DNA from 2 places in the Bradyrhizobium canariense genome. Region 1 is predicted to be linked to the other one. Evidence: riboswitches for the same ligand, from Rfam matches in the RefSeq annotation. Region 1 holds a riboswitch; the other holds the start of a gene.
The links. Region 1 has a riboswitch for fluoride ahead of crcB (fluoride efflux transporter CrcB). Riboswitches for the same ligand answer to the same signal wherever they lie in the genome.
Positions count from the first base shown of each region.

Region 2: another riboswitch for fluoride. It lies ahead of BLV09_RS36490 (cation:proton antiporter); the one in region 1 lies ahead of crcB (fluoride efflux transporter CrcB).

Region 1 is NZ_LT629750.1:6,275,327-6,290,004, reverse strand. Features, by position in the region: gene BLV09_RS29765 (heavy metal translocating P-type ATPase) at 1-800, opposite strand, end outside; gene BLV09_RS29760 (metal-sensitive transcriptional regulator) at 855-1,130, shown strand; gene BLV09_RS37510 (hypothetical protein) at 1,267-1,416, shown strand; gene BLV09_RS38520 (hypothetical protein) at 1,662-1,796, shown strand; gene BLV09_RS29755 (ParA family protein) at 1,954-2,634, opposite strand; gene BLV09_RS29750 (ABC transporter substrate-binding protein) at 3,137-4,327, opposite strand; gene BLV09_RS29745 (hypothetical protein) at 4,436-4,795, opposite strand; gene ilvD (dihydroxy-acid dehydratase) at 4,944-6,785, opposite strand; gene crcB (fluoride efflux transporter CrcB) at 6,936-7,316, opposite strand; fluoride riboswitch at 7,588-7,648, opposite strand; gene BLV09_RS29725 (hypothetical protein) at 7,752-8,141, opposite strand; gene BLV09_RS37505 (response regulator) at 8,638-8,859, shown strand; gene BLV09_RS29715 (hypothetical protein) at 10,284-10,823, opposite strand; tRNA gene BLV09_RS29710 (tRNA-His) at 11,358-11,434, opposite strand; gene BLV09_RS29705 (phasin) at 11,663-12,094, opposite strand; gene BLV09_RS29700 (phasin) at 12,392-12,769, opposite strand; gene BLV09_RS29695 (PAS domain-containing protein) at 13,114-14,678, shown strand, end outside.
Region 2 is NZ_LT629750.1:7,750,237-7,764,914, forward strand. Features, by position in the region: gene BLV09_RS36450 (acyl-CoA dehydrogenase family protein) at 1-1,149, shown strand, start outside; gene BLV09_RS36455 (CaiB/BaiF CoA transferase family protein) at 1,146-2,306, shown strand; gene BLV09_RS36460 (CaiB/BaiF CoA transferase family protein) at 2,313-3,446, shown strand; gene BLV09_RS36465 (MaoC family dehydratase) at 3,472-3,990, shown strand; gene BLV09_RS36470 (glycerophosphodiester phosphodiesterase) at 4,000-4,938, opposite strand; gene BLV09_RS37650 (hypothetical protein) at 4,937-5,167, shown strand; gene BLV09_RS36475 (MFS transporter) at 5,181-6,479, shown strand; gene BLV09_RS36480 (long-chain-acyl-CoA synthetase) at 6,577-8,424, shown strand; gene BLV09_RS36485 (hypothetical protein) at 8,804-9,250, shown strand; fluoride riboswitch at 9,374-9,435, shown strand; gene BLV09_RS36490 (cation:proton antiporter) at 9,793-11,016, shown strand; gene BLV09_RS36495 (acyl carrier protein) at 11,282-11,527, shown strand; gene BLV09_RS36500 (AMP-binding protein) at 11,514-12,896, shown strand; gene BLV09_RS36505 (SDR family NAD(P)-dependent oxidoreductase) at 12,889-13,623, shown strand; gene BLV09_RS36510 (DMT family transporter) at 13,823-14,678, opposite strand, start outside.

The sequences.
Region 1 (14,678 bases):
AAGACCAGAACCGTGATGACGGCCGCCGCCTCGAAATACACCGCGACCGCGCCATGCATGTCGCGGAAGGCGGGCGGAAACAGTTGCGGCGCCAGCGTCCCGACCACGCTGTAGATAAAGGCCACGCCGGTGCCCATCGCGATCAGCGTGAACATATTGAGATTGCGGGTGACCAGCGAACGCCAGCCGCGGACAAAGAACGGCGCGCCCGCCCACAGCACCACCGGTGTTGCCAGCACCAGCGAGATCCAATTCGACCACAGCGGCGGCACCAGATGCATCAGCCCGAGATGGCTGCCCATCTCGATCACAAACACCGGAGCGGTCAGCGCCAGCGCAATCCAGAATCGCCTGGTCATGTCGATCAGTTCGGGATCGGGCGCATCATCGAGCGAGACCTGTTCGGGCTCGAGCGCCATGCCGCAGATCGGACAGCTCCCGGGTCCTACCTGCCGCACCTCGGGGTGCATGGGACAGGTGTAGATGGTGCCGGCCGGCGCCGCCGGCTCGGCCTCGCGGGGGGTGAAGAATTTTTCCGGATCGGCTTCGAAACGTTCGCGGCAGCGCGCGCCGCAGAAGAAATAATCCTGCCCGTTGTACGAAAAACGATGCTTTGCGGTCGCAGGATCAACCCTCATGCCGCAGACCGGATCGATCGCAGCCGCGGTTTCGACGGCTTTATCTTGATGGCCATGATGTCCGCCGCAGCAGGCGTTGGCCTGCGCGCCGCTCGCATGATCGTGGGATGTCTCGTGACCGTGCGAAGGCGCGTGGTCATGAGCGTGTTCTGTCTGCGCCACCGAATACTCTCCTGGCCTCTTGAAATAGATACCCTAGGGGGGTATATGACCTGCATGCGAGCAGAGATCAAGACCTCCTGCCTGAAACGGCTGAAACGAATTGAAGGCCAGATCCGCGGTCTCGCGGGGATGGTCGAGGACGACCGCTATTGCATCGACGTGGTGACGCAGATCGCCGCGGCGAAAACCGCGCTCCGCCGCGTCGAGGAGGAAATCCTGCGTGACCATGTCGCCCATTGCGTCGAACACGCGATCAATTCGGGCGACAAGGCGGATCAGCGCCGCAAGATCGCGGAGTTGATGGACGTGGTCAGCCGGGCGGACCGCTGACGGCAGCCTTCCTCCGGGCGATCATTGGTGTGGTTAATGATTGGTGGCCGCGATGCTTCAAAGCCGAGCGATGCCATGGCCGTAACTTTAAAATTTGAGCCTTATTGACCCCCCCATAACAAAAACGGGGGAAACAATGACCACTTCATACAAGCACGATAAGCGGTACCCGATTTGCGAGCGGGTGCAGCGGACCCAGGACGTTTTTCTGGTCTCGTCATTCGCGCTGTGGGCGATGCTGCTCGGCTTCGCGCCGGTTCTGACCTATCGCGTCCTGTTCGGTTGATATGACGCGCGGGCCGCTCGGTCCTGCTTCAATCAGAACCGAGGCCCTGTCTTTTAGTTGACGCATTTCTGTAACGCGAACCGGGATCCAGCCTGGATCAGGTCCGGGGCAGGCTTACGCGCAAAGCCGCGATCGCGTGGTTAACCCACGGTAGCACCTGTGATCAAATGCGAGCGAAATCGGGGCAGGCATTTTAAAGTTCGACGCGTACACATTCCCCTGCAACAGCAGAACGCAGGGGCGTCGTGAATAATCGCAACAAACCTTTCCCTGACCAACAGGGCTTTACCAAGCAGGACATTCTTTGGGCGCTTGGCATCTGGTCGGTGATCCTGAGCCTGTCGCCAGTGATCGCCTTCTACGTGCTGATGGTGAACTAAAGCCTTCGGTTCTTTAATCAGAACAGAGGCTACAGATTCTGGCTTGACGCGTTTTCTTCACGCGAACCGGTGTCCACTTCGCTCGAAAACGCTATGGCAAACAACGAAAAACGCGCGGACCCCGCGCGTTCGTTGCCGACATCAGAGTCGGGCCGGATCAGGCCGCCTGCTTGTGCATCGCGCCGCTGGCCGACGACGAGCCGCGGATCGCCTTGACCGAACGTTCGATCGCCGCCCAGAGCTTGCTGATCTCGGCTGCCGCACGGCCTTCCGCGGAATATTCGCGGGCACCTTCGCCCTGGGCGAGCGCCATCAACAGATCGGCACGGTTGGTGATCTGGCCACCCCACACCGGCGCACGGAATTTGGCCAATGCCTCGCGGGCGATGGTGACGATCGGGCTTTCGGCATCGTCGCGGCGAGCCGGCGCGCCGTTGATCACGACCGCATAGGGCTTGCGCAGCGCCCGGCAGGTTTGAATCGTGTCCTGCACCGCGTTGACGTCGAACACGCCCGGCCGCGCCGGAATAATCACCATGGTTGCATTCTTGATGGCGTCTTCGACGACAGCCGACGTATTCGGCGGCGTGTCGATGAAGACCCACTCGATGCCATCGCGCTTGGCGGCGGCGACAATTCCGCTGACGGAATTGATGGCGGATTTGATCGGCGGTTCGTTGGTGCCGCGCAGCTTGTGCCACAGCGTAAGCGACCCCTGCGGGTCGGCATCGATCATTAGACAGGGCTTCGTTGACTTATGCACTAGCGCCGCGAGATGAGCAGCCAGGGTGCTTTTGCCCGAGCCACCTTTACGCGATGCGAAAACAATGACGTTCATACCTTGGCCTCCAGATTGACCCCGGCGCAAAAATGAATCAGCGCGCTGATTCGCGAAAGAAGAATTTGGAGTCAATGATGGCGAATGCGCGGATTTGTGCAGGCGTTGGCTTTTGAGTCACACCGTGCGCCGCAGCAGGAGAGACAATCGAATCCGAAAAGCACTTTGACAGCAGGCATTGCGGAATTCCGCGCGTGCTGACGCTCAATCGGTGTGCATTCTGCACTCTACCTGTCCGAGTATCGGCAATACCCGTATGACGAGCGAACAAAACGAGTCCGCCAAGTGATCGGCGCGCCTCCAGAGCCAATGCAGAGAATCCGATCCAGCTTAGCTGAGTGCAGACTCATCGCTATCTGTTTGTTTGGACGTGATCTTTGCCAAAATCCGATTTTCGTTTTTTGGCATCGTGACTTACGAAGCCAATCGCCTGGCTCCTTCCGGGGCGCGCTGAGCCGCAAAGAGCGGCCGTCAATGCGCCGCCCCGGAATGCAAGTGTGATCTACTTCACATCATTCCAATTTGCGCCATTGAAGCGCTGCAGCTGCATGTAGGTGACGACGCGATAGTCGGTCGGCGAGGTGTTGATGCGGCTGTCCGGCAGCAGAAGCCCGAGGTGGAAGTCGCGCAAATTCGCCGCCTGCTTCATGATGTTCTCCCGCGTCAAATTGTCACCACACTGCCTGAGCACCTGCTCCAGCGTCTGGGCCACGCTGTAGCCGGCCACCGTAAGGCTGTCGTTGATATCGGTGCCGGGCATGTTGGTCTTCATCCACTCGGTCCAGGTCTTGACGTCGGGATCATTGGCCCATCTGGGATCGGTGACGTCCTTCATGAATCCGGCCGTCATGATGCCCTTGGACTTGTCGAGACCGGCGGGCCTGAACGTGGCGCCGACCGACGCTGCGCCGAGATGCAGATAGGTCTCCGGCTTCCAGTTCAGGTCGTACATTTTCGTAATCGCCTGCGCGGCCTGCTTGGCATAGGTGAACAGGAACAGCGAGTCGGCGCCGGAATTCTGCAGGATCACCATCTGGCTATCGATGGTCGGATCGGTCGACTGAAAATTCTGCGCGCTGACGATCATCTTGTCGGCGTCCTCGCCGAGACCTTCCTTCAGGCCATTGAGGAGATCCTTGCCGAAATCATCGTTCTGGTAGAGCACGGCGATTTTCGGCTTCGGGTTATGCGCGAGCAGATTCTTGGCATAGAACTTTGCTTCATCACGCAAAATCGGCTGCCAGCCCATGGTCCAGGGGAAATGCGCGGGGTCGTTCAGCGCGGACGAGCCGGCGGCGGGGAAGAGCTGCGGCACGCCCTGCTTGTTGAGGTAAGGCCGGATCGCCATGTTCAAGGGCGTGCCGAGCACGCCGAAGATCAGCGCCACCTCGTCGCCTTCCACCAGGCTGCGCACATTCTCCACCGCCTTGGGCGGCGAATAGCCGTCGTCGCGGCTGATGAAGGTGACCTTGCGGCCGTTGATGCCGCCCTTGGTGTCGTTCAGCCATTTGAAATAGGCCGCCTCAACCTTGCCGAGCACGCCATAGGCCGAGGCCGGCCCGCTATAGGCGATGGTCTGGCCGACCTTGATCTCGGTATCGCTGGTGCCGGGACCATATTGCTTCTGCGCCAGCGCCGGTTGCGCCAATAGAGCGAGCGCGACACCGAACAGAATTATCCTGCGAACGGACATTGAGCTTCCTCCACATTTTTTGTTGTGGAGGAAGTGTGAGTGACCAATCCGATGTTGGCAAGCAGAGTGCGGCTTGAATCGCCGGCGTCAGCGAATGCTGCGCCGCGGTCAAGTGGCGTCGCGCTTGACCGGCTTTTTGAGCTGATGCGGCCTTGTATGTTTTCGCACCGTCGCCGGCTTGAGGTTGAGCGGTGCGCCGGTGTCACCCTGCACCACATCAGGCTCCGGCCCGGACCTGAAGAACGCCTGGCAGCCCGGCGAAAGCTGCTCCTTATTTCTGATCATGCAGACGGTGACACGATCGACATCGGGAATCTCGGAGCTGCACAAACGAAAAGCATCGCCGCTGCAGGCCTGCTGCTGTTCGGGCGTGTAGGCCTCGCTCACTGCGGGCCACAGCGCCGTCAATGACAGCGCCGTGACAAACAGCAAACCGAGCTGGAAATTCCTGGAGCGAGCGACAAGCATGAAACCCCCGACCTGTTGAGGTCGGGATTGTCGGTGAGCGACGGGCGATTGGCAAGGACCGCCCGGTCGCAGTTCGCCACGGATTTAGCGGCGTGAGCTCAGATAGCGCGCACGCGTGACATCGTGGCAACAAGTGCTGGCGATCCTGCTATTCCTTGACCACGCGCACCGCGCCACGCGCGGCGCTTGTCGTCAGCGCGGCATAGGCCTTGAGCGCCATCGACACCTTGCGGCTTCGCTTCGCCGGCTTCCATGCCTCCGCTTTGCGGGCCAGCATCGCCTCGCGGCGTTGCGCCAGGGTGGCGTCATCGACCAGCAGGCTGATCGAGCGCGCGGGAATATCGATCGCAATGCGGTCGCCATCCTCCACCAGTCCGATCAGGCCGCCTTCCGCCGCCTCCGGAGACACGTGCCCGATCGAGAGACCCGAGGTGCCGCCGGAAAAGCGGCCGTCGGTGATCAGGGCGCAGGCTTTTCCGAGCCCCTTCGATTTGAGGTAGCTGGTCGGGTACAGCATCTCCTGCATGCCGGGACCGCCGCGCGGGCCCTCATAGCGGATCACGACAACGTCGCCAGCCTTGATCGTGCCGCCCAAAATGCCTTCGACCGCGGCGTCCTGGCTTTCGAATATCCGTGCTGGCCCGGTGAATTTCAAAATGCTCTCATCGACGCCAGCGGTTTTCACGATGCAGCCGTCGAGGGCAAGATTGCCGGATAGCACCGCGAGACCGCCGTCCTTTGAGAACGCATGCTCGACATCGCGGATGCAGCCTTTAACGCGGTCGGTATCGACCTCGTCGAACCGGCGGTCCTGGCTGAACGCCACTTGCGTCGGCACGTTGCCGGGCGCCGCCTTGAAGAAGGTGCGGACATTCTCGCTTTTGCTGCGCCTGATGTCCCAGCGATCCAGCGCATCGGCCAGCGACTTGCTGTGCACCATCGGCAGTTCGCGGCTGATCAGGTTGGCGCGGTCGAGTTCGCCGAGAATGGCCATGACGCCGCCGGCGCGGTGAACGTCCTCGAGATGCACGTCCGGCACCGAGGGCGCCACCTTGCAGAGCACCGGCACCCGGCGCGACAGGCGGTCGATATCCTGCATGGTGAAGGGGATCCCGCCTTCATAGGCGGCGGCCAACAAATGCAGCACCGTGTTGGTGGATCCGCCCATCGCGATATCGAGGGTCATGGCGTTTTCGAACGCCTTGAAGTTCGCGATCGTGCGCGGCAGCGCCGTCTCGTCGTTCTGTTCGTAATAGCGGCGCGCCAGATCGACGATGAGATGGCCGGCTTCGACGAACAGCCCCTTGCGGTCGGCATGCGTCGCCAACACCGAGCCGTTGCCGGGCAGCGCCAGGCCCAGCGCCTCGGTCAGGCAGTTCATCGAATTGGCCGTGAACATGCCGGAGCACGATCCGCAGGTCGGGCACGCCGACCGCTCGATGACTTCGACCTCGGCGTCGCTGATCGAATCGTCGGCGGCCGCGACCATGGCGTCGACCAGATCGAGCGACCGCTTTTTGCCCTTGAGGCTGACCTTGCCGGATTCCATCGGGCCGCCCGACACGAACACGGTGGGAATGTTGATCCGCAACGCGGCCATCAGCATGCCCGGGGTGATCTTGTCGCAATTGGAGATGCACACCATGGCGTCGGCGCAATGCGCGTTGACCATGTATTCGACGCTGTCGGCGATGATCTCGCGCGACGGCAGGCTGTAGAGCATGCCGTCATGTCCCATGGCGATGCCGTCATCGACCGCGATGGTGTTGAACTCCTTGGCGACGCCGCCGGCGCCTTCGATTTCCCGCGCGACCAATTGCCCGAGATCCTTGAGGTGGACGTGACCGGGCACGAACTGCGTGAACGAATTGACCACGGCGATGATCGGCTTGCCGAAGTCCTCGTTCTTCATCCCGGTGGCGCGCCAGAGGCCGCGGGCGCCCGCCATGTTGCGGCCGTGGGTTGTGGTTCGGGAGCGGTAGGCGGGCATGGTCTGTCCTTTTATGGATCGAGGATAGTATATCCGGAATTTCGAGGCTGAGGCCGTGTTCTAGACGGCGGCTTCTGCCGATTGAACGCGGTTTGGCGCAGAGGGGCTATGCAGCCGCCCGCTTGCGCCCTTCGGGGATGAGCTAATGCCTTACATCACGCGCACAAGCTGCATCGCGGCCACCAACGCTGCGACCGAAAGCACGACCGACGTGATCATGTAGAGGCCCGCCGCTACCAGTTCGCCGCGCTCCATGAGATAAAAGGCATCGAGCGAGAACGTCGAGAAGGTGGTGTAGCCGCCGCAGATTCCAACGGTGAGAAAAATCCGCACCGCCTGCGGCAAATCCCATTTGAGCGCGAACAGGCCGGTGAAGGCACCGATCAGGAACGATCCCGTCACATTGATGATGAGGATGCCCCAGGGGAAATTCGTGCCGAACGCCCGGCCCGCGCCGATCGCAACCAGATAGCGCGCGACCGAGCCGATGGCGCCGCCGATCGCGACCGCAAGAATGAATTGCGGGTTCATCGCTGCCGCCTTCCGATCGCGAGCCACTCGGCAATGCCTGCCACGAGCCCGGCAGCGAAGGTCGCCCCGACAATCCCGCCCGGGGCACCGAAGGCGCGGGCCACGATGGCCACGAGCCAGATCGACCCCACCAGCCATGCGGCGATCGAAAGCGACGGCGGCAACGGGGAACGAGGTAAAAGAGAAGGTGGTAAGCCAATCATCACATCAGCCCTTTCGTTTTGGGGGCATGACGAGACTGGCAGCAGACGTGCTTCTACCAGCGCTCGCGCGCCCGGTAGAAGTCATCAGCCATTCGGCGGTTATCGGGGGACTTCATCCCCATCCTCGAAGCCGGAAGCGTAAATGCGGCTCCGTTTAGGCGCAAGCTCAAAGGATGGGCTTGCCGTGTAAGCGCGATAGCGAACTGGACGAGCCCCGCTGTGGGCGAGAAATTTAGCGGCGCTTGCCGAATACAGGCGGTCCAGCTGTAGATGATGGGCTGGGGCTGGCCATGCTCGGCACAGGGGCGTTAGCAAGTTCGCGCATCCGCTCTGCGATTAATCTTTCGACTCGCTTGTCACGGGCCTCGGCCCGGAGTTGCTCATCCAGTTCTGTCCCGCGAGCGGCTTCCGCTTTGCGCTGTCCCGTTATCCCGCTGCCGTTCTTATTCAGCTTATCCGCAATCGACCTGCGCTCACGCGTCATCAAGATCAGGAGCAGGATCAGACCGCCTATCGGGGTGATGCCGACAGAAAGTATAAACCAACGCACGAACGATCTGCCGCGGCTGCGCGCCAATGCGCCAACGAGAACAGGAAACAAAAGAAAAAGTAGAGCGATCATGGTGGCCGCAACCTCCTGCTCGATGCAGCTAGCATTCGGAGGTGGGGATACGGTGAAATCGCCCCCTAAAATTGTCCGATCTCCGCTCGGAGACCCTTAGCGCGACCGCGGGAGGTACTTGCAATCCCTGGGCGCTGGACGTTTAGTTCGACATTCGGCGCGCTGTCTCGCGCTAAGCCAGACTGATTAAAATCGGCTGGGCGTTATTGAAATCCACGCGATTATCGTTTCTCAAATAGCCTCTTAAAACGCTTCTATGTTTGAGAACCAAAGAATAGCAGCGTGACGGCCGTGAAGCCAAGCCGGAACACTTGTCGAAAAATGCGACCTATCATTGAAATAAAATGTTTCACATGATTCGATTCAAAACCAGACACCGTTCAATATTGAACAGCGCGTCATTGACTCGCACGCTCAAGCTGAGCCATCACCGTCCCACCACCAGGTATTCCCGGTGACTGAGAGTGTTGTGCTCCCGCCTGCCGAGGGACGCGCCATGTCAGCACTGTCCGATTTCACGTCCATTCCGCGGGCTTATTGCCCGAATTGCCGATCGGAAATGATGCTTTCCCGCATTTTGCCGACGCGCACGGCGCTCGACTTGCGCACGTTCGAGTGCGGTAAATGCGCCCACGTTGAAAAAATCATCGTCGAAGTTGACCCTATCAAATCTCATGCGCTTGGTTGGCTTCTGGGAGAACTTAGGCCACCCGATTGAGGCGATACTGCTTCGACGAATCCACGCTGCAACAGCGCCGGACGCGGGCTAAGGGATGTCATCGCCTCATGCCGTCTGGCGCGGAGTGGACGCCATTCGACATCGGTTCGATCAGCTTCTCCAAGCGCCGCGGCTCGCACGGCCAAGCTCCTCATCAAGCGAGAATGCCGAGCGCATCATCCGGATCGACTGCCGTCACCCGGAACCGTTTGGCGCACCGCGACTTGGTAAATCATGCAGACATTCGAGACGACTGATTCAAAAGTCGCGAGACGCTGCCGCTATGATCAACATCGCGGGCAGAAAACCGCCTTGACCGTCAAGGGATCGCTGATCACGGGATTGGTCCATTCGGTCATGGAAGTTAAGTCCAGCAATTCGACGCGATGGATCATCACAATCGCTGCCAAGCCGGGCGTCGCAGCCTAACCGAAGCGAGCACGCTTTATTTGGTTGTCAGCCATCGGTTGATCTCGGCGGCAGTGCGCAGACGCCCGGCTTCCCTGAGCGCAGAACGTCGCCGTTCTCCCCGAGGCATCTGACGGGCTTCCGCAATAACCTCCGTCGCGCGGTCGTCCCAGACGCGGCTATCAGGTGGTGCCTGTGTCGTTTGTTCCATGGTCATTACCCCTATGCAAGGGAGTTAAAAAGGTGCCCGGACGCTTCGGTGGCGACTCTCACCTGGTGAACGTGATTGCACTTCGGGCACTCAAACGTGCGGAAGTCGAACCCCGTGCTCGCCGGCATGACGCGCGCGAGCATCATGGGAGCATGGCATCCGGGGCAAGCTGGCCGCTCGATGTGAGCATTGACGTTGTCGGGAAAAAAATGGGATTTCTGCATGATGCTTCCCTCAAAGAGGCGGGAGCGCAACACTCTCAGTCACCGGTAATGTGCCTGGTGAAGTAGCGGTGATGAGCCAGCATTGATCATCGCGCTCCGGCTCGCTGTTCTGTATTGACCGGTTTTTTGGCGGATCATGGGACTTGCTCAACAAGCACTTTCAGCAATCATTGCGATTTTAGACAATTGACAGAACCGGCTTACTTCCGTGGCCTCCCACGTTTTGCAAAGATCAATCCCCGGTCGTCCGCGCTGCGACGAAGCTGGCCGGCGTTTTTCAGCGCGGCCGTTCGCTGCGGCCCCGGTGGCATCGCCCGCGCTTCCTCGATCGCGTCGAGCGCCTGCGCTGCGCTCGGATTGTCGAATCCAGAAGGTGAATGCGCTCAGATTTTATGGGCCGCACGCAATCTGGAAAGATGTCGGGCAACGGTTGCTTGACCAGACCTGCACCAATCGCACCGGCCGGCATGAGGAAGACGGATGCTGGCCGGACTCGATCAGGTGATCGGCGCAGTGGCAGAAAGCTTTCAGCGCCGATGGTTGGCGTTCGATGATGTTGAGAAATATCTTTCCGGCTCGACTTATTTGCGGAGCCGTGTTCGCCATAACAACCAGACCGACTGGCTTTGACCAGGCGCAAATGGATTTCCAAAGTCTGTGGACGTCCATCGGAGCCAATTCTTAAAGAGCCGGTGAAACAATGGAATGTGAAAGTGATCGGCGTGCATCCCATAGACTTCGCGCTGCGTCCGGTTCCAGCAGGACAGCAATAGCGCGCGATACGGCGGTTCCTCGTCAGCACTAAAACGGTCTAAGCAGACGCGAGCTTCCGCGGAAGATTTTTTGCCTTCACGAAGATCGGCGAGTAACTCATAATAGCGCCGCTTCATCAATGAATGGGCTCTAGCTCGGTTTGAAAGATCGAAGGTCAGATCAAGAGCGCCGAACAAAGCTGCTCCCGCTCCGAGAAAGCCCTTGAGCAGGTTTTCCTGATGATCGCCTTCTCTCTTTGGAATGAGGTCCGCGAAGGCCGCCGCGCCTAAGACAATCACGGCAAACATGAACCAACGATGTGTCGTATCGAGGAAGCCCTCGCGCGCACCATGATAATGGGCATTCATGATGCAACTAACGCGCTCCGCGCTGTCTAGCGTTTCGGCGGCCAGGGGTCCGTGTGCCGGGTCGGACGTCCCTTCTCCTCGTTGATCCGCCCCGGTACTTCGTGCGGGCGATCCTCCGGCGTCCTTGTCGGCCTCGGGTCCGGACGCTGCTGAGGCCGTGGCTCCGGCCTCGGCGGCTCCCTCGGCTCCCGCGCTGCTTGCCATTCTGCTGCCTTCTCAAGATCCGCTGATGGGTTCACGCTTGCCGCTCCCTTTGACCACGCGAGAGGACAATCATTTCTATCTTTTGGTGTGTCAATCGGGAAAGCCTCCCAAAGGTGTACCTTCCCCTGATTGATGCAGACCGATCTCGACGCCCTGCCCGGTTATTTTCCGCTGTCGTAAGATGAGCGAGAAGGACTGAGCTCTGATCAAGAGCCGCGCTGTCTCTGGATCGCGCGGTTTTTTGTGCCGAGTGCAAGCCTTCGCATTCGCTAAGGTCTTCGCTAAGCGATTTTAGCAAATCCACGATTTCGGACTTAACTATTGACTGGCTGGTACAGTTGGGTGGGCTCGAACCACCGACCTCCTGTTCCACAGACAGGCGCTCTAACCAACTGAGCTACAACTGCATCCGTTGCCGGCCCTCTCGAAAAGGGGGTGCCGAACGGGGCGGAAACTAGGTGCAACGCCCGGCTTTGGCAAGGCCGGGAATGGCAATGTCCGCATCGTCTTGCGACGCGGTCGTGGCTAAAGCAAACGCCCCGCCAATTCGTGACAAGACGCAAAACAAACAAGCCCGGGCTTGTCGCCCGGGCCTGTTCGAAACGAAAGCCTTTGGAGGTTAACGGGCTTCCAGATCAGGCAGCCGGCTTGAACAGCTTCGACGCGTTGGCCTTGATCGGCTCGGCGCTCTCGGTCGCGACCTTCTGGGTCAGCTCGGCGAGTTCCTTGGTATGGGCGGTGAGCGATTCGAACGACTTGCGTGCGTGCGTGGTCCACAGCTCCATCGCCTCCGAAGGCGACTTCACGCCGACCAGCGCCTGGGCGAAGTCGAGGTTCGCGCTGGCGGCTTCCTTCATCATCTCCATCACCTTGGTGGAGTATTCCTTGGCGCCGGTGCTGAACACCGAAAACACCGCTTCGATGGTGCCGTTATGGGTTTCGGCGGCGTCCTTGAACTTGGCGTAGTTGTCGCGGGCCTGCGAGACGCCCTTTTCGGCGAACGCACGCATCTGCTCGGGAACTTCGAACGGGATAACGGAGGCGGAGAAAGGATCGGAATTAGCCATAGGCAGCGTCCTTCGCGAGGGGTGAACCGGTGTGACCCCTGGCGTACGCGGCAGGGAGCGTCGAGCTGGAATCACGTAGCGGGAGTTGCCCTTTCGGGCTGGCACTACCCAACACCCATATCATGTCAACATTGTGCAACGCAAAGCAATCTGCGGTGCAATGCCGCAATTTTAACGCGGTTCCGATACGTATTTCGTCGCAGATAGGGCGGGCCGTCCCGGCCGCAAACTGGGCCGGGAAGCCGCCTTTCTGCGCCCGAAGGCGTTCAGCCGTCCCCTTTCAGGGGCGAGTTCGCCTCAGTGTTTCGGCTTGGCGGCGTCCATCGCGGCCCGGCCGACGATCTGGCCCATTTCACTGGCCTGCTCGGCCAGCGAGCGCATTTGCGCCTGCACATAATCGCCGTGCAGCCGCATCACTTCGGTCAGGTCCTTGGCGTGCAGCAGCGCCTGCGCATAGTCGAGCGAGGCCTGCACGTTCTTCTCGGCATAGGTAAGCGCCTTGGCGCTGATATCCTTGGCGCCGGCGCGAACCGTCGCGCCCCGCTCCTCGATCGTGCCCGCCGTCTGCTGTGCGGTGGCGAGGAATTTCTCGAAAGCATTGCGCGCCTGATCGAAGCTCGCCTCGGCCATCGATCGCATTTCCTTCGGAATCTCGAAACGCCCGTCTTCGCTCATGGTCGCACTCCTGTCGTGCTGAAGGAGCCATTCACGGCCCCGGTTCCTCGCTCGCACCCAGCCTTGAAATTATCCGGAAACGACTTCGCCGGTGTGACGTTGTCTTCCAGTATCCTGATCGTGAACCTTTGCTGGCGGTTTTCAACACCTCAACGCGAAAGCCGGCTCGATGGTTCAGACGGATTAAGGTTATCGCGCCTCAGACCATCGTCGCCGCTGTCAAGACGTGGACCTGGCGCCTGCCCCGCGCGATACTATCGGTCCGTTAAGGCTGTCACCGTCTGGCCGCCGATCCCTGAAGCCATCGTCGGAGCCACGCGACAGCTGCCGGTCATGTCAATCCAATGAATAATCTGGAATTCCAGTTGCGAGGCGTCGGCGATCCGCGACTGGCGGTACATGCAACGAGCGCGCTGCCGGCATGGCTTTGGTCGGTCGACGGCACGCGGGTCCTGTGGGCCAATCCGGCCGGCGCGAGGCTGTTCGGTGCAGCCAATAGCGTTGCGCTGGCCAAAAAGACCTTCGGTCCGGCGGACGCGCAGCGGCGTCAGGTGGCCCAGCTCGCAAACCGGCTGCCGCCGTCGGGCGCGATCCGGCTGGAGCGGCTGCGCGGCTTTGGGGCGGCGCTCGGCACCCTCATCACCTGCGGCTGCGCCAAGCTCGATTTCGCAGACGGCAGCCGTGGCATCCTGGTCGCCGTAGCCGAACCTGTCGGCCGCGCCGCGATGCCGCTGGTCGAGCGGCTGCAGCGGCTGGTCGAAGGCATCGATGCGCCGATCGCGGCTTTTACCCGCGAGGGCAGGTTCATCGGCGCCAGCGACGCCGCGCGATTGCTGCCGGGTTTTCGCGATCTCGCCGATGCGGGTCTTGACGAGAGCTGTGTTGGCAAAGCGCGCAGCAATGCAATCAAACATGGCTACGCCGAACTGCCGCCCGGCTTCGGCCGCCTGGTGCTGCAGCGCGTCGGCATTGGCGCGGATGCCGGCCTTGTCGCCCTGATGGCGACCGGCATGGCACCGGCCATGGAACCCATCGCGCCTAACAACAAGCGGCCGGCGATGCCAAACCAGGCCCCGGCCGCATTTGCATTGTTCGACGAATTTGCCGATCCTCCCGCCGAGGCCGCCGAAATCACGCCGGTCGAACCGGAATCTCAACCGGCGCCGGAATACAAACAGCCCGCGATGTCGGGCGAAGCACCTGCCGAGTTTGCATTGATCGACGAATTCACATCGCCTCCCGCAGAGACCAGCGACGCCACGCCGATCGAGCTGGAATCGCGGCCGGCGCCCGATTACGAACAACCGGCGATGTCGGGCGAAGCGCCGGCCGAATTTGCATTGATCGACACGCCGGCAGAACAGCCGGCGGAGCCCGCCGTCGAAACATCATCCGCCGAGGCAACGCCGGAAATGCCCGTGCCCGGCATTGAAGAGCCTGCGCACGAACCGTCGCCCTATGTCGAAGCGGTGGCCGATGAGCCGGAGGCTGCGATGCCTCCCGTCGAGGAGTCCTCCGTATCGGCGAACGAGGCCACGGCACCCGCGGATGACGCGTGCGTTTCGACGACGGCCACATTGTTGCCCGTCGAAACACCTGCATGGCTCGAGGAGTCCCCGCCCAGTCCACGCCTGCACCCGCTGCGCTTTCTGTGGCAGATGGACGCCCACGGCCGCTTTTCGCTGAGCGCCGGCGAGTTCACCGGTCTGATCGGCGCGCGCACCGCCGCACGCTTCGGCCGGTCATGGAGCAGCATCGCCGAAACATTCGGGCTCGACCCTGACGGCCGCGTCCTCAAGGCCTTCGCCACCCACAATACCTGGAGCGGCATCACCCTGGACTGGCCGGTCGATGGCGGCAGCCTGCCGGTGGAGCTTGCCGGATTGCCGGTGTTCGATCGTGCCCACAA
Region 2 (14,678 bases), 1.5 Mb from region 1:
TTCGATCTGGCCGACGAGACGCTGCTGCTCGACACCATCGATCGCTGGCTGGAGAAGGAAGTTCGTCCGGTCGTGAAAGATCACGACCATGACGACCGCTGGCCTGCCGAAATCGTCGAGCAGATGCGGGAGTTCGGATTGTTCGGCGCGACTGTCAGTCCGGAATACGGAGGATTGGGGCTTCCGGCCGTCACCTATGCGCGCATCGTGATGCGGATATCGAGCGTATGGATGGCGATCACCGGCATCTTCAATTCGCACCTCATGCTCGCGCTGGCGATCGAGAAATTCGGAACGCCAGAGCAGAAGCGGACCTGGCTGCCGAAGCTCGCGTCCGGGGAAATCCGCGGCGGGCTGGCGTTGACCGAGCCGGACGCCGGAACCGATCTGCAGGGAATTCGGATGACGGCCCGTCGCGATGGCGACTCCTACGTCATCAACGGCACGAAAACGTGGATCTCGAACGGCATCCAGGGCTCGGTGTTCGCACTTCTGGTCAAAACGAATCCCGCAGCCGAACCGCGATACAAGGGCATGAGCCTGTTCATCGCGCCGAAGGGGCCCGGCTTCACCACGGGAAAGAAGCTCGAGAAGCTCGGTTACAAGTCGATCGATTCAGCCGAAATGGTATTCGATAACTATCGCGTTCCGGGCGATCACCTCATTGGCGGCGAAGAAGGGCGGGGCTTTCTGCAGGCGACCGGCGGCTTGGAACTCGGACGCATCAACGTGGCCGCGCGCGGCGTCGGCATCGCCGAGGGAGCGCTTGCCCTCTCCACCGAATATGCGCAGATCCGCAAGACCTTTGGAAAGCCGATCGCGGAGCATCAGGCGATCCAGCTCAAGCTGGGCGAGATGGCCACGCGTGCCCGCGCGGCGCGGCTGTTGACGCTCGATGCTGCCGCCGCGTTCGACCGCGGCGAGCGCTGCGACCTTGAAGCCGGAATGGCCAAATATTTCGCTTCCGAGGCGGCGCTGGAAAACAGCACCGAAGGCCTGCGGATCCACGGCGCCTACGGTTACTCGAAGGAATACGACATCGAGCGCCTCTACAGGGATGCGCCGCTCACCTGCATCGGCGAGGGCACCAATGAGATGCAACGCATGATCATTGCGAAGCAGTGGATCAAGAGGAACAAAGTGACATGAAACCACTCGAAGGTCTGCGCATCCTCGCGATCGAACAGTTCGGTGCGGGTCCTTACGGGACGACGTTTCTCTCCGATCTCGGCGCCGAAGTCATCAAGATCGAAAATGCCGGCAGCGGCGGCGATCCCGCGCGCTATACCGGACCTCGGCTGCTAGGCGCGGCCGACAGCGAATATTTTCAAAGCTGGAACGCCGGCAAGCACAGCATCACGCTCGATCTGAAGTCGCCGGCGGGGCGGGAAGCGCTCGAGGCGCTGGTCGCCGAATCCGATGCTGTGGTGAATAATCTGCGCGGCGACCTGCCCGAGGCGCTCGGCATCGACTACGCAAGCCTGCAGTCGCTCAATCCCGCGATCGTCTGCCTGCATATTTCTGCGTATGGACGCGACAACGAACGCAAGGCCTGGCCCGGCTACGACTATCTGATGCAGGCCGAGGCCGGGTTGATGAGCATCACGGGCGAGCCGAACAGCCCGCCGTGCCGGTTCGGCCCGTCGATCGTCGACTACATGACCGGCATGGTCGGAATGGTCGGGCTACTGTCGTGCCTGATGCGGGCGCGTCAGACCGGGAAAGGATGCGACGTCGACACCTGCCTGTTCGACGTGGCGCTGCATCAACTCGGCTACACCGCGACGTGGTTCCTGAACAATGGCGACGTTACCGAACGGATGCCCCGCAGCTCGCATTTTTCGGTCGCTCCGGTTCAGACCTTTCCCACCGCGGACGGCTGGGTGTTCGTGATGTGCATGACGGAAAAATTCTGGACCAATCTCACCGCCGTTTTGCAGCGGAACGACCTCTCGCGAGATCCGCGTTTTGCTTCGCCGGAAGCCCGCAGACTGAATCGCGAAGCGCTGAGTGCAGAACTGGACCAGGAATTCCGCAAAGCGACGACGGAAGAGTGGCTGAAGCGCCTCTCCGGCAAGCTGCCTGTCGGCCCGGTCTATAGTTTGCCGGAGGCGCTGGAAAATCCCTTTGTCGAGCGGACCGGCATGATCCGCACCGTGGCCCATCCGGCGAATCCGGAGTTGAAGCTGCTGTCGAATCCGCTCAAGGTCGACGGGACACGACCGAGTTCTCCGGTGTGCGCCTCGCTCGGAGCCGATAACGCGACTTTTCTGAAGACACGGGAATATGCGGCTGTCGAAAGGTAATGCCGCATGAAGCTCGAAGGCATCCGCGTCGTCGATCTCTCGTCGTTCCTGCCCGGGCCCTATCTGACCCTGGCCATGGCCGATCACGGCGCCGAGGTCATCAAGGTCGAAGCGCCCGGCGGCGATCATGGCCGATCGATCGGACGGTTGGACGGGGACAGCACCGTTTTCTTTCGCAACGTCAATCGCGGCAAGAAGAGCGTCGTCCTTGACCTGAAGCAGGACGGTCACCGCGAAGCGCTGCTCAGGCTTTGCGAAACGGCCGACGTCTTCGTCGAGAGTTTCCGTCCCGGCGTCGTGACCCGTCTTGGCGTGGATTACGAGCGGGTGAAAGCCCGCAATCCCGGCATCGTTTATTGTTCGATCAGCGCGTTCGGTCAACATGGCCCGTATGTTCAGCGGCCGGCCCACGACCTCGCCGTGGAAGCGATGAGCGGCGCGCTCAGCATCACGCTCGGTAACGATGATGTACCGGCCATTCCGGGCATTCCGGCGGCGGACATTCTATCCGGCTTGCAAGGTCTCTCGGCGGTGCTGATGGCGCTGCTGAGGCGCACGCAAATCGGTCTTGGCGACTACATCGACATCTCGATGCACGACTCGATGGTGTCGGCTTGCGTGAACGTTCTGGGGCCAGCGATCGCGGAAGGGCGGCAGCAGTTTGCCAAGCACGAACGAACCACCGGCGGATCAGCGTTTTATCGCATCTATCGCACCGCGGACGGCCGCTATCTGACCCTGGCGGGACAGGAAGAAAAATTCGTCCGCAATCTGCTCAATGGCCTGGGGCGTGCGGATCTCATCGATCTCTGTCTGCAAGGCCCGGGACTGCATCAGGCGCCGGTGATCGCCTATTTCGAACAATTGTTTCGCGGCAAGCCGCTCGCTTACTGGACCGAATGGCTGTTGAAGCTGGATGTCTGCTTTGGACCGGTGCAGACCTTTCCGGAGGTGCTGGCCGACCCGCACCTCCAGGCGCGCGGGATGGTGGTGACCGACGGTGAGGGGCGAAAGCATATTGCGTCGCCCATTCATTTTGCGAGCGAACCGGCGCAGATCAGCTTGCGGACACCAGGTCTGGGGCAGGACACCGAGGCCGTGGTCGGCGCGGTAAACGCACCCGGACAACGCGTCAAATAAGATAGCGCGACGAAGGAGAACGATGATGGTTGCGACGATGAAAAATGTCGGCGGGCGCCGATTACGCGAAAGCTATGGCCGCTACTACGAGGATTTCGAGATCGGCGACATCTACGAACATCGGCCCGGCCGCACCATTTCGGAAACGGACAATACCTGGTTTACGCTGCTGACGATGAATCAGCATCCGCTGCATTTTGACGCAGCCTATGCGGCCAAGTCGGAATTCGGCCGGCCGCTGGTCAACAGTTGCCTGACGCTCTCGATCGTCGTTGGCATGAGCGTCAGCGACATCAGCCAAAAGGCCATCGGCAATCTCGGCTGGAACGATATCAAGCTCACCGCTCCCGTGTTCGTGGGAGACACTATTTATGCGGAGTCGGAAGTCCTGAACAAACGGGAATCGGCCAAACGGCCCACGCAAGGCGTTGTCTCGGTCAGGACACTCGGCAAGAAATCCGATGGAACGCAGTTCATGTCGTTCGAGCGGACTGTTCTTGTTCCCAAACGAGGACATGCCGTCGACGACAGTTCGGATTATTGAGGCGCGCCTTCAGGGCGAGACGGGCGATCCTTTCGGCAGCGCGATGCCCTTTTCGCCTGCGATCCTGCGCAACAGGTCGGGACGATCAGAGATGATCCCATCCACGCCCGTGTCGATCATGCGCGCGATGTCCTCGGGCTTGTTGACGGTCCAGACCACGACCGCAAGTCCAAGACGGTGGGACTCGGAGATCAGATCCGGATCGACGTCACCGAAATAGGGTGACCAGATCGCACCACCCGCCGCCTTGATCGTGCGCGGCAGTGACTTGCCGTACTCGCCGGGGTTAAAACCCGCGGTCCATTCTGTGGCTTTGTCCAATGAGATCGTCGCGCCCAATCCCTTCTGCTGGGTCAGATAAACTGTCGGGATTGAAGGAGCCTGTTGTTGCACCAGTTGCAGCGTTCGCCAGTCGAACGATTGAACCATGACACGGTCGCTGAATTTATCGGCCGCGAGAAGATCGAGCAGCAGCGTGACGAAGCGCTGCGGGTCGGGGGATTCGTCGGGGTGATTGGGGTCGATCTTGGTCTCGATGTTGAGGCGCACGCGGTCATCGCCGGATTTGCGCACGAGCGCGAAGACTTCGCTCAATTTGGGTATCGGCGTTCCCGGCACCGCGTGCTGATCCGGAAATTGCGCCGCATAGGCGCTGCCCGGCCGGATCTGGCCGACGTCGTATTTTCTGACCTCGTCGAACCGCAAGCGAATAAAAGGCGTGCCGGGCGGCGTGACATAGATGCCGTCGGCGTTGCGGGCGAGGTCCGGATTTAACTTGCGCTCATGCGAAACGATGACCACCCCATCCTGGGTGACGCCGATATCCAGTTCCAGCGTGTTCACGCCCATCGAAAGCGCGTTGGCAAAGGATTGCAGCGTGTTCTCGGGAAACAGCGCCCGTCCGCCGCGATGGGCCTCGATATCGAACGTCGCATGATCGAAAGCCATGGCTTCCCCGTTGAACAAAAAACAAAAGGCGATAGCCGCCATCAGGGACGGACTCAGGAATGGGCGCAAGAACGGGCCAATGACGACCAAAACCGGCTTCATGACTGGTTTCCTGGCTGGTTTCCCCCGGCGCGGATTCGCGGCATGCTATCAGCTTGGCGCTTGGGCATGGAACGATTCTACCGCCGCGGTTTATCAGCATGCGGCTCGAATTCAGCAAACCAATTGACGGGGTGGGACCGATGGCAAATCAATCTTCGCACGCTGCCGCGATCGAGCCGCAGCGGCCGGCGCTTTTCGCTCGCGCCACGCTCGCCGTGACCATCGGCAATATGCTCGAATTCTACGATTTCATCACCTACAGTTTCTTCGCCATCCAGATCGGCCACACCTTCTTTCCCTCGCAAGGGCAATTCGGCAGCCTGATGCTGTCGCTGGCGACCTTTGGCGCAGGCTTCATCACGCGGCCGATCGGCGGCATCGTGATCGGGTCTTATTCTGACCGGGCAGGCCGCAGGCCGGCGATGATCCTGAGCTTCGCGATGATGGGCTGCGCGATCATCACGCTGGCGCTGACGCCGTCCTACGAGTCGATCGGCATCGCGGCGCCGATCATCGCCATCGCCGCACGCATGGTGCAGGGATTTTCGCTCGGCGGCGAGGTCGGGCCGACCACCGCCTATCTGATGGAATCTGCCGCCCCCGGCAGGCGAGGTTTTGCGGTGTCGTGGCAACCGGCGAGCCAGCAGATTGCGGCGACCGCGGGCGCGCTCGTCGGCGTGGTGCTGTCGAAGCTGATGAGCGAGGCGGATCTCACATTGTACGGCTGGCGCATTGCCTTTCTGCTCGGCGCGGTCTGCCTGCCGTTCGGACTATATCTGCGCGCCACGCTGCCGGAGACGGTTGACCTGAGCAAGGTGACCGAAAAGAAAACCGGCAGGCGTTTCGTCGTCATACGCGACAACGCGCGCATCATCGTGCTCGGCCTGTTCATCCTGGCGAGCGGCACCATCGCCACCTACGTCACCCAATACATGACCACCTATGCCGAGAACACGCTGCACGTGGCGACCGATCTGGCCTTCGCCACATCGGTCGTCAGCAATGGCCTCGGCATCGCCGGCGCGCTCCTTGGCGGCTGGCTCGCCGATCGCATCGGACGATGGCCGGTCATGGTGTGGCCGCAGCTTGTGACGCTGTTGCTGACCTATCCGATCTTTCTGTGGATCGTGGAAACCAAGAGCGCGATGTCATTGCTGGGCGGTTTCGGCTTCCTGTCGCTGGTCGGCAGCCTCCCTTACAGCGCATTCTATGTCGCGCTCACCGAAGGCTTGCCCCAGAACATCCGCGGCGGCGCCTTTGCCACCATCTACGCGGTTGCGATCGCGACCTTCGGCGGAACCGCGCAACTGGTCGTCACCTGGCTGCTTCATGTCACCGGCAACGCGCTGGCGCCGGCCTGGTACATGCTGTTTGCCAGCGCGGTGGGACTCGCCGCCATGACGATGATGCGGGAAACCCTGCCTGCAAGCCGATCTTAACTCTGTCGATTAACGGATTTGCATTTAACGAATTGGATTAACCCCTGATCGGAGCCGCGCGGCTATAACCTTGGCATCGGTCCACGGGCATTCGGCCATGAACGCAGAAATCATCGAGCGATCGACGGACATCCGGTTGCGGCAGGGCAAACCGTCAGCCGCCAAGAGTTGGCTGAAAGCGATCGAGCTGACGTCCCGTATCGAAGCCGATCCGCACCGGTTGTTTTCAGACATTGTCGCGGAACACGCCGCGCGGCAGCCGGATCGTCCGGCCCTGATATCGGAAGCGGAGACGTTGAGTTACGCCGAGCTCACCGATCGGATCAACCGCTATGCGCGCTGGGCGCTGCAGGCGGGCATCAAGACCGGCGATACCGTTTGTCTCTTCATGTCAAGCCGGCCGGATTATGTCGCGGCGTGGCTCGGCATCACCAGCGTCGGCGGCGTTGCCGCGCTGATCAATACCAAGCTGATCGGGTTGTCGCTGTCGCATTGCATCAATGTCGCGGAAGCCGATCACGTCATCCTTGCCGCGGATCTCGCCGTGACCTTCGAGACGGCGGTGCCGTATCTGAATCGCATGCCGAAAATCTGGTTCCATGGCGAAGGCATCGATGCCGGCGACATCAACGAAGCGCTGGCTGAAGGCGAAGCGCTGGACGAGATCCTCGACCAAATGGACGGTAGCCCCCTGACACCGGATGAGCGCTGCGCGGTCACCATCAGTGATCGTGCGCTGTTGATCTATACGTCGGGCACCACCGGACTGCCAAAGGCTGCCAGCATCAGCCACCGCCGCATCCTCAACTGGGGCGGCTGGTTTGCGGGACTGACCGGCGCGTCGCCTGAGGATCGCCTGTACGATTGCCTGCCGCTGTTCCACAGCGTTGGCGGCATCGTCGCGCCCTGCAGCATGCTGAGCGCGGGCGCCTCCGTCGTGCTGTCGGACAAATTCTCGGTGAACCAGTTCTGGCGCGACATCGTGCGCTGGGATTGCACGCTGTTCCAATATATCGGTGAGCTCTGCCGCTATTTATTGAAAGCACCCGCGTCTGAATTCGAAACCAGACACAGGCTGCGGCTGGCCTGCGGCAACGGGTTGCGAGGCGATATCTGGGAGACCTTTCAGGCGCGCTTTGCGATTCCCCGCATCCTTGAGTTCTACGCCGCGACCGAAGGCAACTTCTCGCTCTACAATGTCGAGGGCAAGCCCGGCGCGATCGGCCGGATTCCGCCGCTGCTGGCGCATCGTTTTCCGGCGGCGATCGTTCGTGTCGATGCCGAGCTTGGAATTCCCGCTCGCACTGAAGAAGGCCTCTGCATTCCCTGCGCCCGCGGCGAGGTCGGCGAAGCCGTGGGGCGGATCGGAACGGCTGATGAGGGTGGCGGCCGCTTCGAAGGCTACACGGATGCGGCGCAAACCGAAAAGAAGGTGCTGCGCGATGTGCTGGCCAAAGGCGATGCCTGGTTTCGCACCGGCGATCTGATGCGGCTCGACGAGCAGGGTTATTTTTACTTTGTCGATCGGATTGGCGATACCTTCCGCTGGAAGGGCGAGAACGTTGCGACGTCGGAGGTGAACGAAGCCGTCGCGGATTGCCCTGGAGTTGCCGAGGCCACGACCTACGGCGTCGAAATTCCCGGCGCCGATGGCCGCGCCGGCATGGTCGCGATCGTCGTCGATTCGAGCTTCGATCTCGGCGAATTCGCCGGCCATTTGTCGCGACGGCTACCGGTCTACGCGTGTCCGGTGATGATCCGGATTTGCTCGGCGCTGGATACGACCGAGACCTTCAAGCAGAAGAAACAGGAATTGATGCGGGAGGGATTCGATCCGCATCTGGTGACGGATCCGTTGTTCTTCAGGGAACCGAAATCCGGCGCCTATCGTCCGGTCGACGACGGCGCCTATGCGCGCATCCTGGATGGTTCGATCCGGCTATAAAGTATCGCCGGTCGGCGCAGGCCGCCGTGCCGTAGACGAAAATAAAGCATTCAGCCCCGGTAACGCAATGCGTCGACCAGCAGAGCAAAGGCCGGCGCGGGTTGTCTGCGACTTGGGCGACGACGGCATGCGGCCAGGCGATTACCGCACCGCCGGTCATTGCGATGAACTCGCGCCGCCTCGTCTAACCTCCGAAGGTTGGGGCTCGCGCCTTCGCGGACAAAATAGCAAACGCCGGACAGGCGGCGTGAGAGTTAGTTGCAGCGCGGAATGCTGCACGCTGCCAACGCTATGCTGATGGCGCCTACCGCGGTTTGCTGCTAAAGTACCTTTGAGTTCGCTCCCGCGCGTGCTCCGGTAATCGAAGCGGGAGGGAGGCATGTTCCTTTTTGGACGTAGTCGCTCAAGACGAGGCCTCGCATCAGCTCTGATCGGAGAGATCACAGCCGTGATAGACGGCATGGAGCGATTCGAAGAAGTTCGAAAACTCGAAGATATGGAGATCGGGGCCGAGCAAAATCTTGACCAACTCGGCGCTTTTATCATGCCGAGGTTCTCGGTTTACGAGTCAAATGCCGCCCGATTGGATTTGTTCGACGCTGCACTTGAACGACAGATCGTCTATTTCTTCACCAGCGCCGGTAGCCTTGCCGGGCATCTGCACGCGCTCGCGTTGACCAAAAAGGGATCAACGAAGTTGTGCAAACAGCACGCCATCGACGCGCAAAAAGAAATCAACGGCCTTTCGGAACTGGGCGACGATTTGCTGCGTGATTTGCGCAAACTCGTATCCAAAAGGCAGCCCGCGACAATATCCAGGGCTTGATCCAGGGTTTGATCCAACGCTTGACGACACGTCATGTACGCTGACGCATCGTCTTCGTGATGCGCGTCTTTTGAAGCGGGGCGCTTTGAGCTTGCCAGGACTCATTTACGCACTACAATTGACCGGGCTAGAGGGGATGGAGTCCCCCCGCAACCGCCGATGAGGCTGATGACTCCTACCGGACGCTTGGCGTCGGTAGGAGCTTGCACGAGTTCCCATGACACCAGGCAGTTAAGTTGTCCGCGCGGCCGGGAAGGCCGCGTAGGCGGGTTGCGTGCGTGGTGTTTTGAGGAGCCTTGTTTGCGAGCGCTGCTGACAAATCACGGTTTCACGATTTCCGTTTCCATCGCCGTCGCGATCACGGCGACGGTTGCGCCTGTATTCGAAGCCTCTCAACAGCTTGCCTCGCCCCCGCTGATCCTGGGCATCAAGACTACGGTGGCCGAACTTTCGTTCAGGTTCGGAGCACCGGCCGCAACCGCCGTGGCATCGATTCCATGTGCATCGGGAAGTGACGGCGCTGACGATCAGGAGAATTGCAGATGACCGGAGTTTGGGCACTTGCGGCGTTGTGGTTGGGTCTTGCGCTGATCGCGAGCCTGCTCTCGATCTGGTTTCGCATTTCCACCGCTTTATCGGAAATTGTTGTCGGGACAATCGCCCAATTGATCATCGGCGCCGCCATCGGATCGGCCGTATTGGGCACGGACGAGTCCTGGATAAAGTTTCTCTCCGGCATCGGCGCGATCGTTCTGACTTTCCTCGCTGGAGCGGAACTTGATCCGGTGGTTTTCAAATTGAAGTGGAAGGAAGCGGCTTCGGTGGGGCTTGCGAGCTTCCTTTTTCCGTTCCTGGGGTGTGCGGCGTCGGCTCGTTATTTGCTCGGATGGGAGGTCATGCCGAGCCTGCTTGCCGGCGTCGCGATGTCGACGACATCAGTCGCTGTCGTCTATGCGGTGATGATCGAGTTCGGTTTCAACACCACCGAATACGGCAAGACCATACTGGCAGCGTGTTTCGTGACCGACCTTGGCACTGTGGTGGCGCTCGGCCTGATCTTCGCTCCATTCACGATGAAAACACTGACCTTCCTCGGTACCGGCGTCGTGGTCTTTATTGTTCTGCCGTGGCTCACACCGCGTTTCTTCCGGCTATATGGAGGCAGGCCTTCGGAACTGGAGACCAAGTTTCTGCTCCTCTGCCTGCTGGGAATGGGCGCGTTGGCAAGCTGGGCCGACAGCGAGGCGGTGCTTCCCGCCTATCTCATAGGGATGGTGCTTGCAGGAACCGTCGGTAAGGATCACGCGCTTGTGCGGCGGCTGCGTACGTTAACGTTCGGGCTGTTGACGCCATTTTATTTTATTCGCGCTGGGTCGTTCGTTTCCATACCCGCTCTTGTCGCCGCGCCTTCCGCGTTCATCTTCTTTCTGGTGGTAAAGATTGCGACCAAAATAATTGGCGTCCATCCAGTGACGAAATTCTTCGGATCGCCGAACAAAGAGGCCATGTACACGACCCTCCTGATGTCGACAGGGCTGACATTCGGCACGATCTCCTCACTATTTGGTCTGTCACATGGAATCATTGACCAAAGCCAGTATTCAGCGCTTGTCGCAGCGGTGATCGCCAGCGCCGTTATCCCAACGGTGGTCGCCAATGCGCTCTATCTCCCGCGCCACCTCCTGCCAGAGACTGAGCCAGAGCAAGCGTCCGATGGCCGTCGGGAAGTAGCGCCGCTTCGAGCGGGCACACGAAAAGCCGAATGACAGGGAGCGATTCAGTGTTCAGTAGAATTTTACCCGCCAAATCACGGTTCGAAGTATGCCTTTCATGCTGGTTCCCTTCGGACCTGCGGCGACGTGCAACTTGAGTCCAACCGCTCGATGATTAATGAATTCACGTCCTAAATAGAGACGAAACGGCGAGCTTCGGTTTACCAAGCAGCGCAAAAGATCGCCGCCGGGCGGTGATATTTCACATTTGCGCTCTATGATGTCTTCTCAAGAACTTAACGAGAAGGCGAAGTAGTTCATGTCGGTAAGGTTAAGGATTATTTCGGCGATGCGGCAGGTCGCCGAGGAACAGAAGGTTACGCTGCCGCCGCTCGATGACGAGCTGTCACTTCACGAAACCGGCTTCGACTCGCTGGCCTTCGCGATCCTGGTGGCGCGGCTCGAAGACGATCTCGGCGTCGATCCGTTTACCATTTCGGAGGACGCCACCTTTCCTCTCACCATAGGCGACTTCATCCGGGCCTATGAAAATGTCCCCGCGTGAGATCTTTGCGCTTCGCGATTATCTCGGCCCGGATGTAGCGGGCCGGACGATTTCGGATGCGCGACAGGTGGTCTCGCTGACCAACAGCGTCGGCCGGACCTGCCTCGGCGACCGTCTCGGCGAACTCTCCGGGCGCTCCGTCATGCTTGCCGTGTCGGATCAGCTGATCTCGGCCATCGCGATGACTGAAATTGACGGCGTGGCGAAGCGAATGCTGTTGTGTCCGCCCGATCTCAATGCCGACCATTTCAAGACGTTGATGGAAGATGCCGGGATCGATGCCGTGGTGACCGATCATCCGGAGCGGTGGACGGACGTCGAAACAGGCATGGTCGTTGCGGCTCAGTCGCCGGTGGGCGCGGCGGCGCCGGTGCGAACCGAGCGCGCGACCGAATGGCTGATGCTGACATCGGGCACTTCGGGTGTACCGAAAATCGTCGGCCATACCCTGGAAGGACTGACCGGCGCGATTGTCGCCGATGGTCCGGCGCGCGGCGGCTCCGCGGTCTGGGCAACCTTCTATGACATCCGCCGTTACGGCGGCCTTCAGATTTTCCTGCGCGCCGTCATCGGCGGCGGCTCCATGGTGCTGTCGCAACCGGGCGAGCCGATCGGCGATCATGTCGCGCGCCTAAAAGCGCGCGGCGTGACGCATATTTCGGGTACGCCCTCGCATTGGCGCAAGCTGCTGATGAGCGGCTCGGCTGCAGATTTTTCACCGCGTTATGTTCGGCTGTCGGGCGAGATCGCCGACCAGGCCGTGCTGGACGGTTTGCGCGCGGCGTTTCCTGATGCCTCCATCGGTCACGCTTATGCATCGACCGAGGCCGGCGTCGGCTTCGCGGTCAATGATGGCCTTGAGGGCTTTCCCGCCAGCCTGATTGGCAACCGCAATGGCGTCGAAATGAAGATCGAGGACGGCTCGCTCCGGATCCGTTCGACGCGAACGGCGCATGCTTATATCGGACGGGGCGCCGCAGACCTCACCGATCGGGAAGGGTTCGTCGACACCGGCGACATGGTGGAATTGCGCGGCGACCGGTACCATTTCGTCGGCCGGCGCGGCGGTATCATCAATATCGGCGGCTTGAAGGTTCACCCCGAAGAGATCGAGGCGGTTATCAACCGGCAGCCGGAAGTGCGGATGTCGCGCGCCAAATCGCGCCGCAGCCCGATCACCGGCGCGATCGTGGTCGCGGATGTCATTCTGGCCGACGGTCAGGACGCCGCCCGGAGCGACGAAATTCGCGCCCGGATCCTGGCGGATTGCAAGGCATCATTGGCGCCGCACAAGGTGCCGGCCGTGATCAAGTTCGTTCAATCGCTCGATATCACGGCGGCCGGAAAGCTGGCGCGGCGCGATGCATAATATCCTGGTGACCGGAGGCAGCCGCGGCATCGGCCTTGCCATCTCGCGAAGGCTCGTTACCGCCGGCTATCATGTGATCGCGGTGGCGCGGCGCGAAAGCGACGAGCTGAAAAACGCAACGGAAGAGGCCGTCAGGCAAGGCCGTGGCGTTCTGCACTTCAAACCGTTCGATCTCAGCGATGTCGACGCCATTCCTTCCTTCGTGAAGGAGCTGCGCGACGAATTCGGCGCCATCTACGGCCTGGTCAATAACGCAGGTGTCGGCACCGAAGGGCTGCTCGCGACCATGCACAACAGCGAGATCGAGGCACTGCTTCGTCTCAATGTGCTTTCGCCGGTCATTCTCACCAAATATGTGGTGCGGCACATGATGGCGGATGGCGCCGGCCGCATCATCAACATGTCCTCGATCATCGCCAGCACGGGTTACAACGGCCTGTCGGTCTATGGCGCGACCAAGGCGGCGGCGACCGGCTTCACGCGTTCGCTGGCGCGCGAGGTCGGCAAGCTCGGCATCACCGTGAACGCGATCGCGCCCGGCTTCATCGATACCGAGTTGACGCAAAACCTCGCGGATGATCAGCGCAAGCGCATCGCAAGCCGCAGCGCGCTGCGCCGATTGCCGGAGTCCGACGACGTCGCGCGTATGGTGGAATATCTGCTCGGCGACGGCGGCCGCAATGTCACGGGTTCGGTCATGACGATCGACGCCGGCAACACGGCTTGAGCCTTGCTTTTCGAGCAGGGCGCCGATCGGTAATGGTGGATCCTGCCAAGCGTTTTGTCGCGAGCTAGGGCGTGCAATCATAAATCTGCGCCATAAAGTTGGCGATGTCTAATTGCCCTTGGAAGCGGACATGCTGGCTGACCCTCAGCATGTCCGGTTCGTGCCAAACTCGGAAGTCGCCGCGACGCGACTTCTAAGTTCAAATTGGTCGAGCGGGTGATCTTACTTGTGTAATGGCGACCCCGGAGATCGCGAGCAGCCCACCGACAATCAACTTTGGGGTCATACGGTCGCCAAGGAACAACACGCTCGAAACCAAGGCGAACACCGGAAGCAGCAGGCCGAATGGTGCGACGCGGTCCATGGAGCAATGGGCGATCAGCCAGAACCAAAGGCCAAACCCAACAATTCCTCCGATGAAAATTGTGTAGGCGAGTGCCAGCCAACCACGTTCATCCGCCGTGATAAGGCTCGCCAGCTGTCCATGTTCAAGGAGCAACGACATCAACATGACCTGTGGCACCGTGAGCAGCGACGACCACCCCATCAACATCAGGGGATCAAAAGGGCCGTAGCGCTTCGTCAAGACGTTGGACACCGCGAACGCGAAGGCTGCCCCGACCACAAGCAGCAGCGGAAGCGCGTTTGCCGACAGGCCAGGCCCCGCTGCCAACACGACCACGCCGACGAATGCAAGCACCACTCCGGCGGACGTAGTTAGAGACGGCCTCTCCGCGAGCAGCGGCCAAGCTAACAGGACGGTGAAGGGCGTGGCGAGTTGATATGCGACGGCCGACATGCTTCCCGAGCCGAGCCCAAGGCCAACATAGAAGAGCCCGAAGTTTAGTCCACCAAGGAAACCCGAAATAGCTGCGATAGGGGCGAACTGTTGACGTGTGGGCCTTTTGACGAACGGAATAAGCAGCAGCGCGATGGCGAGGAAGCGCAGTGCGAGGAAGAAGAGAGGCGGAAACTCCATAACGCCGACTTTGATGGCCACGAATTGATAACCCCAGAGCAAGGGGACGGCCACCGCGCAGACGATCTGGATGGTA